DNA from 3 places in the Thiomonas sp. 13-64-67 genome. Region 1 is predicted to be linked to each of the others. Evidence: predicted binding sites of a transcription regulator. Region 1 holds the regulator's gene; each other region holds the start of a gene.

Region 1 (4,745 bases):
GCCAAGGTGGCTCTGATCGGTCAGGAGGCGCATGTGGATGAGCGCGTTGTCAACGGGCGCACCCTCTATCGCGTTCGAGTGGGGCCATTCACCTCGGCGCAGCAGGCCGAGCAGACGCAGAAACTTCTGGGCGATAACGGGGTTCAAACCGCCCTGATGCGCACCGGTTCATAAAACCCTATTCAGATCTTCAAACCAAAGGACGACTCATGTTTCAACGCTGGCTTACCGTGGTGTTCATGGTGTTTTCAATGGGCTTTCTTGCCGCGGGCGCGCAGGCGCAGACGCCCGCCAAGAGCAGCCCCTTCAACGAGGGTTTTGCCTACAACCGCCTGGCCGTGCCGCAGCCGGTAAGCCCGTCGGACAAAATCGTGGTGTACGAGTTTTTCTGGTACGACTGCCCGCACTGCGCCGACTTCGACCCCCTGCTCGAAGCCTGGCAGAAAAAACTGCCCGCCGGAGTGGTGCTCGAGCGCGTGCCCGTCGCTTTTTCTCCTCAGTTCGTGCCGCAACAGCACCTCTACTACGCACTGAAGGCGCTGGGCAAGCTCGACGATGCGATGCAGGCCAAGATTTTCAATGCCATCCACAAACAGCACATTCCTCTGGGCACGGCCGATCAGATGGCCAACTGGCTGGCACAGCAGGGCATTCCCAAAAAAGCGTTCCTGGATGCCTACAACTCGTTCGGCGTGAATGCGCAAGTCCGGCAGGCCACGCAAATGGTGACGGACTATCAGATCAGCGGGGTGCCGACCATGGCGGTTCAGGGCACCTACACCACTTCTGCGGCGCTGCCTGAAGCCAACAACAACAAGAAGGTGCTCGAGGTCGTGGACTACCTGATCAAGAAGGTGCAGGCGGAGAAGAAGTAAGCGCGTTGCCCTTCCACATCTCAACACTGCCCGCATACCGCGGGCAGTGTTTTTTGAGCCCCGCAAAATTGCTGCGAAATCGCCTGAACTGGCCCTAGAATGGCCCGACTAAAGCAAAACCCATGCCGATGAAACGAGTGGCCCGAATCCTGTTGTTGACCCTGCTGTGTGCGCCGAGCTTGGCGCTGCCCGTGCTTGCGGCGAAGACCGACCGGAACCAGCCGATTCACATCGAGGCCGACGCCATGCGCTACGACGACGTGCACCAGACCAGTGTGTTCACCGGCAACGTGGTTGTCACCAAGGGTTCTCTGGTGCTGCGCGCCGCCACGGTCGATGTGCGCCAGGCGCCGGACGGCTATCAGTACGCGACGGCGATCGCCGCGCCGGGCCAGTTGGCTACCTTCCAGCAACAACTCGATACCGCGCCCGGCCAGCCCACGCAAACCATGGACGGCGCCGCGCAGCGCATCGAATACGACGGCAAGACCGATGTAGTGACGCTGCGTGGCCAAGCCATGCTCAGCCGACTGATCGACGGCAAGCTGGCCGACCGCAGCCAGGGCAATGTGATTGCCTACAACCAGATCACCGATGTGTTCACCGTCGAAGGCGGTGCGCAGGGCGCCACGGCCACCAATCCTGGAGGGCGGGTGCGGGTGATGTTGACGCCGCAGCCCGCCGCCCCATCTGCGCCGACGGCGCCCAAATCGCCTCCCGCGCTCAAAGTCGCCCCGAAGCTGGGGACGCAGCCTTGAGCGTCCAGCCGCATTCCGCTGGGCAGACCGTGGTGCGGGGTGGCCTGGAGCCCGTCGCCCCGGCGGAAGCCGCGCGCGCGCCTTCAACTCCGTCGTCCCGCGCGGCAACGGGCCCGGAGCTCGACGTTCAGCATTTGCAGAAACGCTATGCCGGTCGGCAGGTGGTGCGCGACGTCAGCTTCAGCGTGCGCTGCGGCGAGGTGGTCGGCCTGCTGGGGCCGAACGGCGCGGGCAAGACCACGTCGTTCTACATGATCGTCGGCCTGGTGCGGCCCGACGCGGGGCGCATCCACATCGACGGCCAGGACGTGAGCGATTCTCCGATGCATCGCCGTGCGCGCATGGGGCTGTCGTATCTGCCGCAGGAGGCGTCGATCTTCCGCCGCATGACGGTGGCCGAGAACGTGAGGGCGGTGCTGGAGTTGCAGCGCGACGCGCAAGGGCGCCGCCTGGGCAAGGCCGAAATCCGCGAACGCGAAGATCATCTGCTGCGCGAACTGCACGTCGAACATCTGCGCGACAGCCCCGCCCCCGCGCTTTCGGGCGGCGAGCGGCGGCGGGTGGAAATCGCCCGCGCGCTGGCCACGCAACCGCGCTTCATCCTGCTCGACGAGCCGTTTGCCGGCATCGATCCAATTGCGGTCATCGAGATTCAGCGCATCGTGCAGTTCCTGAAAGAGCAGGGCATCGGCGTGCTGATCACCGACCACAATGTGCGTGAAACGCTGGGCATCTGCGACCGGGCCTGCATCATCAGCGAAGGGCAGGTGCTGGCGCAGGGCGATCCGCAATCCATCATCGACAACCCCGCGGTACGCAAGGTGTACCTCGGCGAAAACTTCCGCATGTAAGCCGCGATGAAGCCGTCGCTGAACCTGCGCCTGTCCCAGCATCTCGCACTCACGCCGCAGTTGCAGCAGTCCATCCGGCTGCTGCAACTCTCCACTCTCGAACTCACGCAGGAAATCGAGGGCCTGCTCGAATCCAATCCCTTCCTCGAACCTGAAGAAGAGCAAGAGGCGCCCGCTGCCGCGCCGACATCCGAGTCGCCACCGCCTTTGGCGCTCGACCCGTCTCAGACATCGGTCGAAGGGCATGACGCAGCCGCCGAGCCCGCCGCTGAGTTGCAACTCGACACGCAGGACTGGACGGCCAGCAGCGGCGAAACCGATCACGGTGCGGATACCGATGCCGACGCCGACTCCTGGGTCAGCTCAGGCCAGTCCGCCAGCGGGGGTGACGACGACGAATTCAGCGCGCTCGACATTGCCTCCGAACACCTCGATCTGCGCGACCACCTGCGCGGTCAGTTGGCCGGGCTTGCGCTGAGCGCCACCGACCGCGCGGCTGCCGAAGCCATCATCGACTCGCTCGACGAAGACGGCTATCTGCCTGACACCCCGCTGGAACTGGCGCAGGCCCTCGCCCCCGCGGCAGACGCCGAGCAGCTCGAAGATCTGGCCGATGCGCTGAACACGGCCATGCGCCTGATTCAGAGCTTCGACCCGGCCGGTGTTGCCGCCCACGATTTGCCCGACTGTCTCTGCCTGCAGCTTCAGCGCCAGGCGTCTTGTCCCGTGCGCGAACTCGCCCTGCAGATTTGCCGCGGCGGTCATCTCGATCTGCTGGCCAAGCGCGACTGGCGCAAGCTCGAACGCCAGCTCGAAGCCGATGAAGCCGCGCTGCGCCTGGCGCAGCAACGCATCGCCCAACTCGACCCCCATCCAGGCAGCGCCTTTCGCCGCGATGCCGCGCAGGCCGTGACCCCCGATGTCATCGCCCGCAAGACCCCGCAAGGCTGGGTGGCGCAGCTCAACCCCGAGGTCATGCCCCGGCTGCGCGTGAACCAGATCTATGCCGACGCCATGCGCCGCGCCCGCGACAGCGGCGGCGCCATGCAGGGACAGCTTCAGGAGGCGCGCTGGTTCGTGAAAAACGTGCAGCAGCGTTTCGAGACCATTCAGCGCGTGTCGCAGACCATCGTCGAGCGCCAGCAGCGTTTTTTCGACTTCGGCCCCGTGGCCATGCGGCCCATGGTGCTGCGCGAAATCGCCGACGAACTCGGCCTGCACGAATCGACCATTTCGCGCGTGACCACGCAGAAATTCATGCTCACGCCCTTCGGCACTGTCGAGCTGAAGTATTTTTTCGGCTCTGGCCTGAGCACCGAGGCAGGGGGCAATACCTCATCCACCGCGGTACGCGAACTCATCCGCCGCCTGGTGGCTGAAGAAGACAGCGCCAAACCCCTGTCGGACAGCGAACTCGCCGAACGCCTCACGCAGCAAGGCGTGCAGGTGGCGCGGCGCACCGTGGCCAAATACCGCGAAGCGCTGCGCATCGCCCCGGCGAATCTGCGCAAGAGCGGCTGAGGGCCCGCAGCCGCAAGCGGAGCCAGTCGCTCACCTTGCGCTAAGTCGTCCTCTCCAGAATGCCGGGGTCGCGCCGTACGCGACGCCACAACAACGCAAACGGTATTCAGGGAGTTCATCATGCAAAACGCAGTAAAAGCCGCGCAGCCCGGTTGGGCGCTGGCGGTCAAGGTTCCGGTCGTCATCACGCTTTACTTCTGGCTGATCAAAATCATGGCCACCACGGTGGGCGAAACCGCCGCAGACTATCTGGCGGTGGATCTGCATCTGGGCCTGGTCGCCACCAGCGCGGTGATGACCCTCTTGTTCATCGGTGTGTTGGCGGCGCAGATGCGCGCCAGCCGTTACGTTCCCTGGCTTTACTGGTTGACGGTTACGCTCATCAGCGTCGTGGGCACCTTGCTGACCGACAATCTGACCGATCAGTTGGGTGTGCCGCTGCCGGTGAGCACCGCCTTGTTTGCGGTGGCCTTGCTGGCGACGTTTGCGATCTGGTGGGGTAGCGAGCGCAATCTGTCCATCCACAGCATTGCCACGCCAAAACGAGAAGGGTTTTACTGGGCGACGATTCTGTTCACCTTTGCGCTGGGTACTGCTGGAGGCGATCTGGCCGCTGAGCGGCTGCAGCTCGGCTATGCCTTGTCGGCCTTGCTGTTTGGCGGCGCCATTGCGCTGACGGCAGCGGCCTACTACCTCTTCAAGGCCAGTGCCGTGACCACGTTCTGGATCGCTTACATCCT
Region 2 (4,745 bases), on a different contig from region 1:
GGCCTGTGACACAAAGGTGAGCGAGGTGGCGGTGCGCGCGCCGCCGAAGGCGCCGAACATGGGCCGGGTGTGCACCGGCTGTGGCGTGGGAATGGAGGCGTTGGCGTCGCCCATGAGTGCGGCGGCGATGAAGCCACCTTTGAGAATCACGCTGGGCTTCACGCCGAACCACGCCGGCCGCCACAGCACCAGATCGGCCCATTTGCCCGCTTCCACCGAGCCCACTTCTTGCGCGATGCCGTGCGCCAGCGCGGGGTTGAGGGTGTATTTGGCGATGTAGCGCTTGGCGCGGAAGTTATCGTTGCGGTCATTGCCCTGGGCGCCACCCGAAGCCGGAGGCGCCAGCCAGCCGCGCTGCGCCTTCATCTTGTGCGCGGTCTGCCAGGTGCGCAGCGCCACTTCGCCCACGCGCCCCATGGCCTGGCTGTCGCTGGACATGATGCTGATGGCGCCCAGGTCGTGCAGCACGTCTTCGGCGGCGATGGTTTCGCGGCGGATGCGGCTTTCCGCGAAGGCCAGATCTTCGGCGATGCCCGCGTCGAGGTGGTGGCACACCATCAGCATGTCGAGGTGCTCGTCGATGGTGTTGACGGTAAAGGGCCGGGTCGGATTGGTGGAGGACGGCAGCACATTGGCTTCGCCCAGGACGCGCAGGATGTCGGGCGCATGGCCACCGCCCGCGCCTTCGGTATGAAAGGTATGGATGGTGCGGCCTTTGAACGCGGCGATGGTGTCTTCGACGAAGCCGCTCTCGTTGAGCGTATCGGTGTGGATGGCCACCTGCACATCGGTCTCTTCTGCCACCGAGAGGCAGCAGTCGATCGCCGCCGGCGTGGTGCCCCAGTCTTCGTGCAGCTTCAGGCCGATGGCGCCGGCTTCGACCTGCTCGCGCAGCGCTGCGGGTTGGCTGGCGTTGCCCTTGCCGAGAAAACCCAGGTTCATCGGGAAGGCATCGGCCGCCTGCAACATGCGGGCGATGTTTTCCGGCCCCGGGGTGCAGGTGGTGGCGTTGGTGCCGGTGGCCGGGCCGGTGCCGCCGCCCAGCATGGTGGTGACGCCGCTCATCAGCGCCTCTTCGATCTGCTGCGGGCAGATGAAGTGGATATGGCTGTCGATACCCCCGGCGGTGAGGATCATGCCTTCCCCCGCGAGGATTTCGGTGCCCGGGCCGATGATGATGTCCACGCCCGGCTGCACGTCCGGATTGCCCGCCTTGCCGATGGCGGCGATGCGCTGGCCACGAATGCCCACGTCCGCCTTGACGATGCCCCAGTGGTCGAGGATGAGCGCATTGGTGATGACCAGATCCATCACCCCTTCGGCGCGGGTGCGCTGGCTCTGACCCATGCCGTCGCGGATGGTTTTGCCGCCGCCGAACTTCACCTCTTCGCCATAGCCTCCGGCGCGCAGGGTGTAGTCGTCTTCCACTTCGATGAGCAGGTCAGTGTCGGCCAGGCGCACGCGGTCGCCGGTGGTGGGGCCGTACATCTCGGCATAGGCGCGGCGGGAGATCGTGGCCATCACAGCGCTCCCATCACGTCTTGCCGGAAACCGATGACCACGCGCTCGCCCGCGAAGGCCACCAGCTCCACCGTGCGCTGCTGCCCCGGCTCGAAGCGCACCGCGGTGCCGCTGGCGATGTGCAGCCGCATGCCGCGCGCGGCTGCGCGGTCAAAGCGCAGCGCCGGATTGGTTTCCGCAAAGTGGTAGTGCGAGCCGACCTGAATGGGCCGGTCGCCCGCGTTTTCCACCACCACGCTCAAGGTGGCGCGGCCGGGGTTGAGAGCGAGGTCGCCCTCGGCACAAAGGATTTCTCCAGGAATCATTGAAACGCTCCAGATTGGGGGATTCACGCAATGGGCTGGTGCACGGTCACGAGCTTGGTGCCGTCGGGGAAGGTGGCTTCCACCTGAATGTCGGGGATGAGTTCGGCCACGCCGTCCATCACCTCGTCGCGGCTGAGCAGGGTGCGGCCAAAGCTCATCAACTCGGCCACGGTGCGGCCGTCGCGCGCGCCTTCCATTACTGCAGCGGTGATGTATGCGATGGCCTCGGGTACGTTGAGCTTGAGGCCGCGCGCCTTGCGGCGCTCGGCCAGCAGCGCGGCGGTGAAGATCAGCAGCTTGTCTTTTTCGCGGGGGGTGAGGTCCATGGGGCGGCGGATGGAATGGGAATCGTGAGGTGAGCTTAACGCGAGGCCACATCGAAAGCGCAGGCCGGTGCTGCAGCAAAAAGCAGACCTGCCGCCCCTGCTGGAACGGTGTGGGTCTCCGTTTGCCCCGGTTTGGTGCGAACGCACCAAAGACGATCGAGCTAATGCGCGCGGTGGTGCCTCAAAACAGATTGTGGGGCGCGTTCAGGCCCGCGCGGCGCAAGTTCGGGCCAAGTGTCATCGAACTGTCACCCCGTGCTGAGGGGGGGGCAGACAAAACCGTGGCACGCGACTTGCACAACACAGCGTGTCGCACCCCACCACAACCTCTGGAGGAATTTCCAACATGGATCGTCGTACCGCACTCAAGACCGTTGGCGGCGCAGTTGCCGCAGCGGCGGCCAGCACGCTGTCTTTCCCCGCCATTGCTGCGAGCAAGAAACCGATCAAGGTCGGCATCCTGCATTCGCTCTCGGGCACCATGGCCATTTCCGAAACCGCGTTGAAGGACGTGGACCTGATGACCATTGCCGAGATCAATGCTGCAGGCGGCGTGGACGGCCACATGATCGAGCCCGTGGTGGTCGACCCCGCTTCCAACTGGCCGCTGTTCGCCGAGAAGGCGCGCCAGCTCATCAGCCAGGACAAGGTGGCGGCCATCTTCGGCTGCTGGACCTCGGTGTCGCGCAAGTCGGTGCTGCCGGTGCTCGACGAGCTCAACGGCCTGCTGTTCTACCCGGTGCAGTTTGAAGGCCAGGAGCAAAACAAGCATGTGGTCTACACGGGTGCTGCGCCCAACCAGCAAGCCATTCCGGCCACTGAATACCTCATGAGCAAGGACGGCGGCGGCGCCAAGCGCTTCTTCCTGCTGGGCACCGACTATGTGTACCCCCGCACGACCAACGCCATCCTGCGCGGCTTCCTGCACTCCAAGGGCGTAAAGGATGCGGACATCGCCGAGGTCTATACGCCGTTTGGCTTCAGCAATTATCAGAACATCGTGGCCGACATCAAGAAGTTCGCCTCGGCCGGCCCGACCTGCGTGATCTCCACCGTGAATGGCGACTCCAACGTGCCGTTCTACAAGGAGCTGGGCAACCAGGGCATCAAGGCCACCGACATTCCGGTGGTCGGCTTCTCCATCGCCGAGCAGGAAATTGCGGGCATGGACATCAAGCCCCTGGTCGGCCAGCTCACCGCGTGGAACTACTTCGAGAGTCTGAAAAATCCGCGCAATGCCAAGTTCGTCAAGTCGTGGCAAGACTGGGTGAAAAAGGAAAAGCTGAAAGACTATCCGGTCACCGACGACCCGATGGAAGCCTCCTACATCGGCATTCACCTGTGGAAGCAGGCCGTCGAGAAGGCCAAGTCCACCAAGACCGATGAAGTGCGCAAGGCGCTGATCGGTCAGAAGTTCGCCGCCCCCGATGGGTATACCGTCGAAGTGCTGGAGAACCAGTATCTGAGCAAGCCGGTGTTCATCGGCCAGATTAACGACAAGGCGCAGTTCGACGTAGTGTGGAAGTCCAAGGGTCTGGTTCCGGGCGAGTCCTGGAGCCCCTACATCCCCAAGCCGAAAAACGCCTGATCGTTCGGCAACGCAAACACTCCCCCTCCCAACCTCCCCCACGCCGCGGGGGAGGGGCGATCACTCCCTCTCCGCTCGCGGGGAGGGCTGGGGCGGGAAGTCTTTTGAACGCATCGATCCTTCTCTGTCAACTTCACGACCATGACCTCTACGCGCTCTTTGTGGGACCGGCCCGGCGCATGGCTGCGCATGGCGCTCGGCCTGGTGTTGTTCGGTTTACTGCTCGGCCTGACGCCACCAGCCCATGCCCTGACCCCGCAGGAAGCGCTGGCCATTTCCAGCGGCGACACCGACGCCCGCATCGCCGCCCTGCACAAGGCCGTGGCCAAGCCCGATCCGCAACTTGCCGACTTTCTGCACAAGCTGCTGAATGGCGATGTACAGATCGATGGCGACATGGTGCAGGTGCAAAAAGGCAATGAATGGATCGACCTGGCCACCGGCAAAGCCGTCACCCCCAGCGACAACGCGCAGGGCGTGGTCAACAACAACTATGTGCGCAAGGAGCTGCAGTCGGCCCGCGCCGCGCTCGATCTGTTTTCGCCGCAGCGCGCGCAGCGGCTCAAGGCCGTGCAGCAACTGCAGGACGATCCCACCTCGGTCGATCGCGGTCTGGTGGAGCAGGCGCTGAAAACCGAGAAAGACCCGGAGATCGTGCAGCGGCTGCAACTGCTGCACGCAGCCATTCTGCTCACCAGCGCCAGCGCCGCCGACCGTCTGGCCGCGGCCAAACAACTGGCGGCCAGCAACTACCCGGCGGTGCGCGCCCTGCTGCTCTCTCGGCTGGACAAGAAAGACGGCGCCTACATTGAGTCGTCTCCGCTGGTTCGCACGCAGATCGAAAAAAGCCTCTCCGAGATCGACAGCCGCCTGGCCTGGGGCGAGCGGCTGGGCACGCTGTTCTCGGGCATCAGTCTGGGCAGCATCCTGCTGCTGGCCGCGCTGGGCCTGGCCGTCACCTACGGCCTGATGGGCGTGATCAATATGGCGCAGGGCGAGTTCATC
Region 3 (4,745 bases), on a different contig from region 1:
TTGATGATGTCGTCTCGCCGCGCCACGAAATACAGCCAGCCTTCTTCGTCGGTGCGAAACAGGTCGCCCGAATACAGCACCATCTCGCCAGGAATCGGCCCCGGACGCAGACGCTGCGCGGTTTGCTCGGGCTTGCGCCAGTATCCGCGCATCACATGGCTGCCGCGGATGACCAGCTCGCCGGTGCTGCCGTTGGGCAGGCGACGGCCTTCGTCGTCCGCCAGCCAGACTTCTTCATTGGGCATGCCGCGCCCGACGCTGCCGGGGCGCACATCGAGCTGTTCCGGCGGCAGGTAGGTCACCCGCTTGCACTCGGTCAGCCCGTACATGGAAAACAGCGTGGCCTGCGGAAACAGCGCACGAATCTGCGCGATTTGGGTCTGCGGCAAGGCCGCGGCGGTATTGGTGATCAGCCGCAGCGCCGAGAGGTCGAACTCATGCAGCGCCTTGAGGTTGGTCAGCAGGGTGAACATGGTGGGCACGCCGGGAAACACCGTCACCCGCTCCCGCGCCATATTGGCCAGCACCTTGACCGGAAAGGTGAACGAGCGCTCCAGCAGCACGGTGGCGCCCAGGCTGAAGGCCATGAGAACCTGATACAGCCCATAGTCGAAGGCCAGAGGCAGGGCGCAGACGATGACGTCGTCCTGCCGCAGCCCGAGGTAGCCGCGCACCGAGCGCAGCGCGGTGAGCATGTTGAGATGCGTGAGCATCACCCCTTTGGCATCGCCGGTGGATCCCGAGGTGTAAATGATGGCGGCCAGATCCTGATCGATCAGATCGGGTTGCGTAGGCGAGCAGGCCGCGCCGGGCAGGGCGGCAGGAAAGGCGCATTCGCGTGGATCGGGTGTGCCGACGTCCGGCTTGCCCTGCGCGTAGGCCGTGAGCATGTAGCAACGACGCACGCTGGGGTTCAGCGCCAGGGCCGCACGGCTGGTTTCGGCCAGTTCCTGCTGGCTGAACAGAGCGCAGGCTTCGGAATCGTTGAGGATATAAGCCAGCTTGTCAGCCTTGGTGAGGGTGTTGACCGGCATGAACACCGCACCGATCTTGAGCACGGCGTACATGGCCGCGATCATTTCCACGCAGTTGTCGAGAAACAGCGCCACCCGCTCACCGCGCTGCACCCTATGAGCTCGCAGTGCCGCGGCGATGCCCTCCACCCGGTCGGCCAATTCGCCGTAGCGGGCCGTCACGCCTTCGCGCACGATGGCGCGATGTTCGGAAAACTCGGCGGCGATGGTCTCGAAAGTGTGGTGAAGCAGCATGAGCGTCCATTAAAAACGAGGTAACTCAGCATAAAGGCGCAGCGTGCTGAAGCGTCACCCCGCAATCGCACGGAAAGCGCCAGAGTGTGATTTTTTTGGGGGGCGTGGTGGCGCGAAAGCGACGGCGTCCCGCTATGCTTGGATTTTCAATTCAGAGCACAAGCATGGGACTGGGGCTTTACATCATCGGCGACGAAATCCTGTCGGGAAAGCGGCAGGACAAACATTTCCCTCAGATCCTGGCTCTGCTCAAGGCGCGAGAGATGCGGCTGGACTGGGTGAGCTATCTGGGCGACGATCCCGCCCAGCTGACCGAGGCATTTGCCGCCAGTTTCCGGCGCGGCGATGTGGCGCTGAGCTGTGGCGGCATCGGCGCCACGCCAGACGATCACACCCGGCAGAGCGCCGCAGCCGCGCTGGGCCTGCCGCTGGAGTTACACCTTGAGGCCAAGGCGCTGATTCAGCAGCGGGTCATCGAAGCCGGGCTGGGCGATGTGGACAGCCCCGCCAACCAGCAGCGCTTGAACATGGGCATGTTTCCGCAGGGCAGCGCCATCATTCCCAACCCTTACAACCGCATTCCGGGCTTTTCCATCCGGCAGCACTACTTCGTCCCGGGCTTTCCGGTCATGGCGTGGCCGATGCTCGAATGGGCGCTAGATGGTCCGCTGGCGCATCTGCACGGCCAGGGTCATCAGGTTGAACGGGCCGTGATCGTGCGCCACGCAATGGAGTCCGACCTCACGCCCTTGATGGAAGACATCGAGCAGCGGTTTGCGGGCGTCAAGGTTTTCAGCCTCCCCAGCGTGGATCACCCGGTTTGGGGGCGGCACATTGAACTCGGCGTGAAGGGCGACTCGGCGGCCGTAAGTGAGGCTTTCGACTATTTGCGAGCCCACCTCCCGAAAGGCAGTTGGGAAGATGCACCAAAATGAGCTGAATCGCACCGAAAAAGTGCATGAGAGTTTTCGGCACTTTTTTGGTGCATTTTTCGCCGTCTGCAAACCCCGTCTTTTCTACTGGTGGGAGGAGCTGGGTTTCAAACGATCTGGGCACGCTTTCTGCTAGATTCCCTGCACTGCGCGGAGCATTGCAGCAAACGATGTCAAGTGGCGTCTTCAGCACGGCCGATGACCACCCCCAACGCATTTCAACCTGACAGGAGATTTTTATGAGCAAAACAGTCGCCGACGTGATGGGCCTGGTGAAAGAGCACGATGTCAAATTCGTGGATTTCCGTTTCACCGACACCCGCGGCAAAGAGCAGCACGTCACGGTGCCTGTCTCGCATTTCGATGAGGGCAAGTTCTCCGATGGTCACGCCTTCGACGGCTCGTCCATCGCTGGCTGGAAGGGCATCGAAGCCTCGGACATGCTGCTCATGCCCGACCCGAACACCGCCAATATCGACCCGTTCTACGAAGAAACCACGCTGCTACTGAGCTGCGATGTGCTCGAACCCGGTGACGGCAAACCCTACGACCGCGATCCGCGTTCCATCGCCAAAAAGGCCGAGGCTTATCTGAAAGCATCGGGCATCGGCGATACCGCCTATTTCGGTCCGGAACCCGAGTTTTTCATTTTCGACCAGGTCCGCTGGAATGTGGACATGTCGGGCTGCTTCGTCAAGATCGACTCCAACGAAGCCGCCTGGGCCACCGGCGACAAGATGGAAGGCGGCAATATGGGCCACCGCCCGTCGGTGAAGGGCGGCTATTTCCCGGTGCCCCCGGTCGACAGTCTGCAGGACATCCGCTCGGAAATGTGCCTGCTGCTCGAACAAATGGGCGTGCCGGTCGAAGTGCATCACCACGAAGTGGCCAACGCCGGCCAGTGCGAAATCGGCACCAAATTCTCCACCCTGGTGCAGCGCGCCGACTGGACGCAGATCATGAAGTATGTGATCCAAAACGTCGCCCACGCCTACGGCAAGACCGCGACCTTCATGCCCAAGCCCATCGTCGGCGACAACGGCTCGGGCATGCATGTGCACCAGTCCATCTGGAAAGACGGCAAGAACCTGTTCGCGGGCAATGGCTACGCCGGTCTGAGCGACTTTGCGCTGTATTACATCGGCGGCATCATCAAACATGCCCGCGCGCTCAACGCCATCACCAACCCTGGCACCAATTCCTACAAGCGTCTGGTGCCTGGCTTCGAGGCCCCGGTGATGCTGGCTTACTCGGCGCGCAACCGTTCGGCTTCGATCCGTGTGCCGTTCGTGCAGAGCGACAAAGCCCGCCGCATCGAAGTGCGTTTCCCCGACCCGACCGCCAACCCTTATCTGGCCTTCTCCGCCATGATGATGGCCGGCCTGGACGGCGTGGAAAACAAGATCCACCCGGGCGAAGCCGCGAGCAAGAACCTCTACGACCTGCCGCCGGAAGAAGAGGCCAAGATCCCGACCGTGTGCTCCAGCCTCGACCAGGCACTGGACTATCTGGACAAGGATCGCGCCTTCCTGACCAAGGGCGGAGTGTTCAGCGACGACTTCATCAGCGCCTACATCGAGCTGAAGATGGAAGAGGTCACCCGCTTCCGCATGACCACGCACCCGGTCGAGTTCGATATGTACTACTCGCTGTAAGGTGGGAGGGTTTTCAAATGCGGCCTTCGGGCCGCTTTTTTTTGGCAATTCCGCCACGTCCTGTCGGCCGGGTGCGCGGCACGCGCGTTGCCAGACTTACACTGACCGTTGATTTTTTGAATGCGCGCCACCATGACCTTGTTTGCCCAATTGACTGCCCGATTGACTGCCCGATCAAGCGTTCGTTACGCCGCGTTTGCTTTGTTCGCGTCCCTGGCGAGCGCCTCTGCCGCTGTGGCGCAGACCGACCCGCAGCGCGTTTACCGCTGCCCGGACAACTCCTACACCAACGATCTTTCCGAGGTGAAGGCGAAGAACTGCAAGCTGATCGACAACGCCAATGTGAGCATCCTCTCCAGTCCGGGCATGACGCCCAAGGTCATCGGATCGGGCAGCAAACCCAGCGCGCAAAATGCAGAGCCGAGCGGCAACCAGGCCGCGCGGGTCGCGCCCTCCACGCAAAAAGAGCGCGATCTCGAGGCGCGGCGCATTCTGGAGCAGGAATTGCAGCAACAGCAGGCGCGGCTCGAGCAGCAACTCAAGGCCTACAACAATGGCCAGCCCGACTACCTGCCCAGCGAACGGCTGGTGGGCGGCGGGGTCAAGGGCGGCGAATACGCCCAGCGCGTGGCGCAGATGAAAGACCAGATCGCCATGACGCAGGCCAATATTGCCGCCTTGCAACGCGAGTTGCAAAAGTATCCGCAATGAACGTCGCAGCGGTCGGCCAGCCGGGCGCGACCGAGTATCCCGGCCTGGAGTGGCTGGCCTCGATGGCCGCCCTGGTGGATGCCGAAGGCGCGATTGAATACGCCAATCCGGCGCTAGAAAACGGGCTGGGCGTCTCTCGCCGTCTTTTGAACGGGCAAAACCTGAGCCACTGGATGGAC

What was found. The regulator sigma-54, encoded in region 1, starts transcription at its own class of promoters, with help from an activator protein. The targets are predictions, from matches to a motif close to TGGCANGNAANCTGCTTT.
Region 2: a site for sigma-54 is predicted at 2,435-2,452, ahead of urtA (urea ABC transporter substrate-binding protein). Genes of this name have one in related genera too.
Region 3: a site for sigma-54 is predicted at 2,319-2,336, ahead of glnA (type I glutamate--ammonia ligase). Genes of this name have one in related genera too.

Annotation. Positions count from the first base shown of each region.
Region 1 is NZ_NCKP01000006.1:22,624-27,368, reverse strand. It holds gene B7X30_RS02645 (SPOR domain-containing protein) at 1-174, shown strand, start outside; gene B7X30_RS02640 (thiol:disulfide interchange protein DsbA/DsbL) at 210-875, shown strand; gene lptA (lipopolysaccharide transport periplasmic protein LptA) at 998-1,633, shown strand; gene lptB (LPS export ABC transporter ATP-binding protein) at 1,678-2,484, shown strand; gene B7X30_RS02625 (RNA polymerase factor sigma-54) at 2,491-4,005, shown strand; gene B7X30_RS02620 (COG4705 family protein) at 4,126-4,745, shown strand, end outside.
Region 2 is NZ_NCKP01000054.1:2,050-6,794, forward strand. It holds gene ureC (urease subunit alpha) at 1-1,521, opposite strand, end outside; gene B7X30_RS12055 (urease subunit beta) at 1,521-1,826, opposite strand; gene ureA (urease subunit gamma) at 1,850-2,152, opposite strand; gene urtA (urea ABC transporter substrate-binding protein) at 2,499-3,740, shown strand; gene urtB (urea ABC transporter permease subunit UrtB) at 3,882-4,745, shown strand, end outside.
Region 3 is NZ_NCKP01000023.1:13,465-18,209, reverse strand. It holds gene B7X30_RS07885 (class I adenylate-forming enzyme family protein) at 1-1,268, opposite strand, end outside; gene B7X30_RS07880 (competence/damage-inducible protein A) at 1,433-2,203, shown strand; gene glnA (type I glutamate--ammonia ligase) at 2,440-3,855, shown strand; gene B7X30_RS07870 (hypothetical protein) at 4,057-4,566, shown strand; gene glnL (nitrogen regulation protein NR(II)) at 4,563-4,745, shown strand, end outside.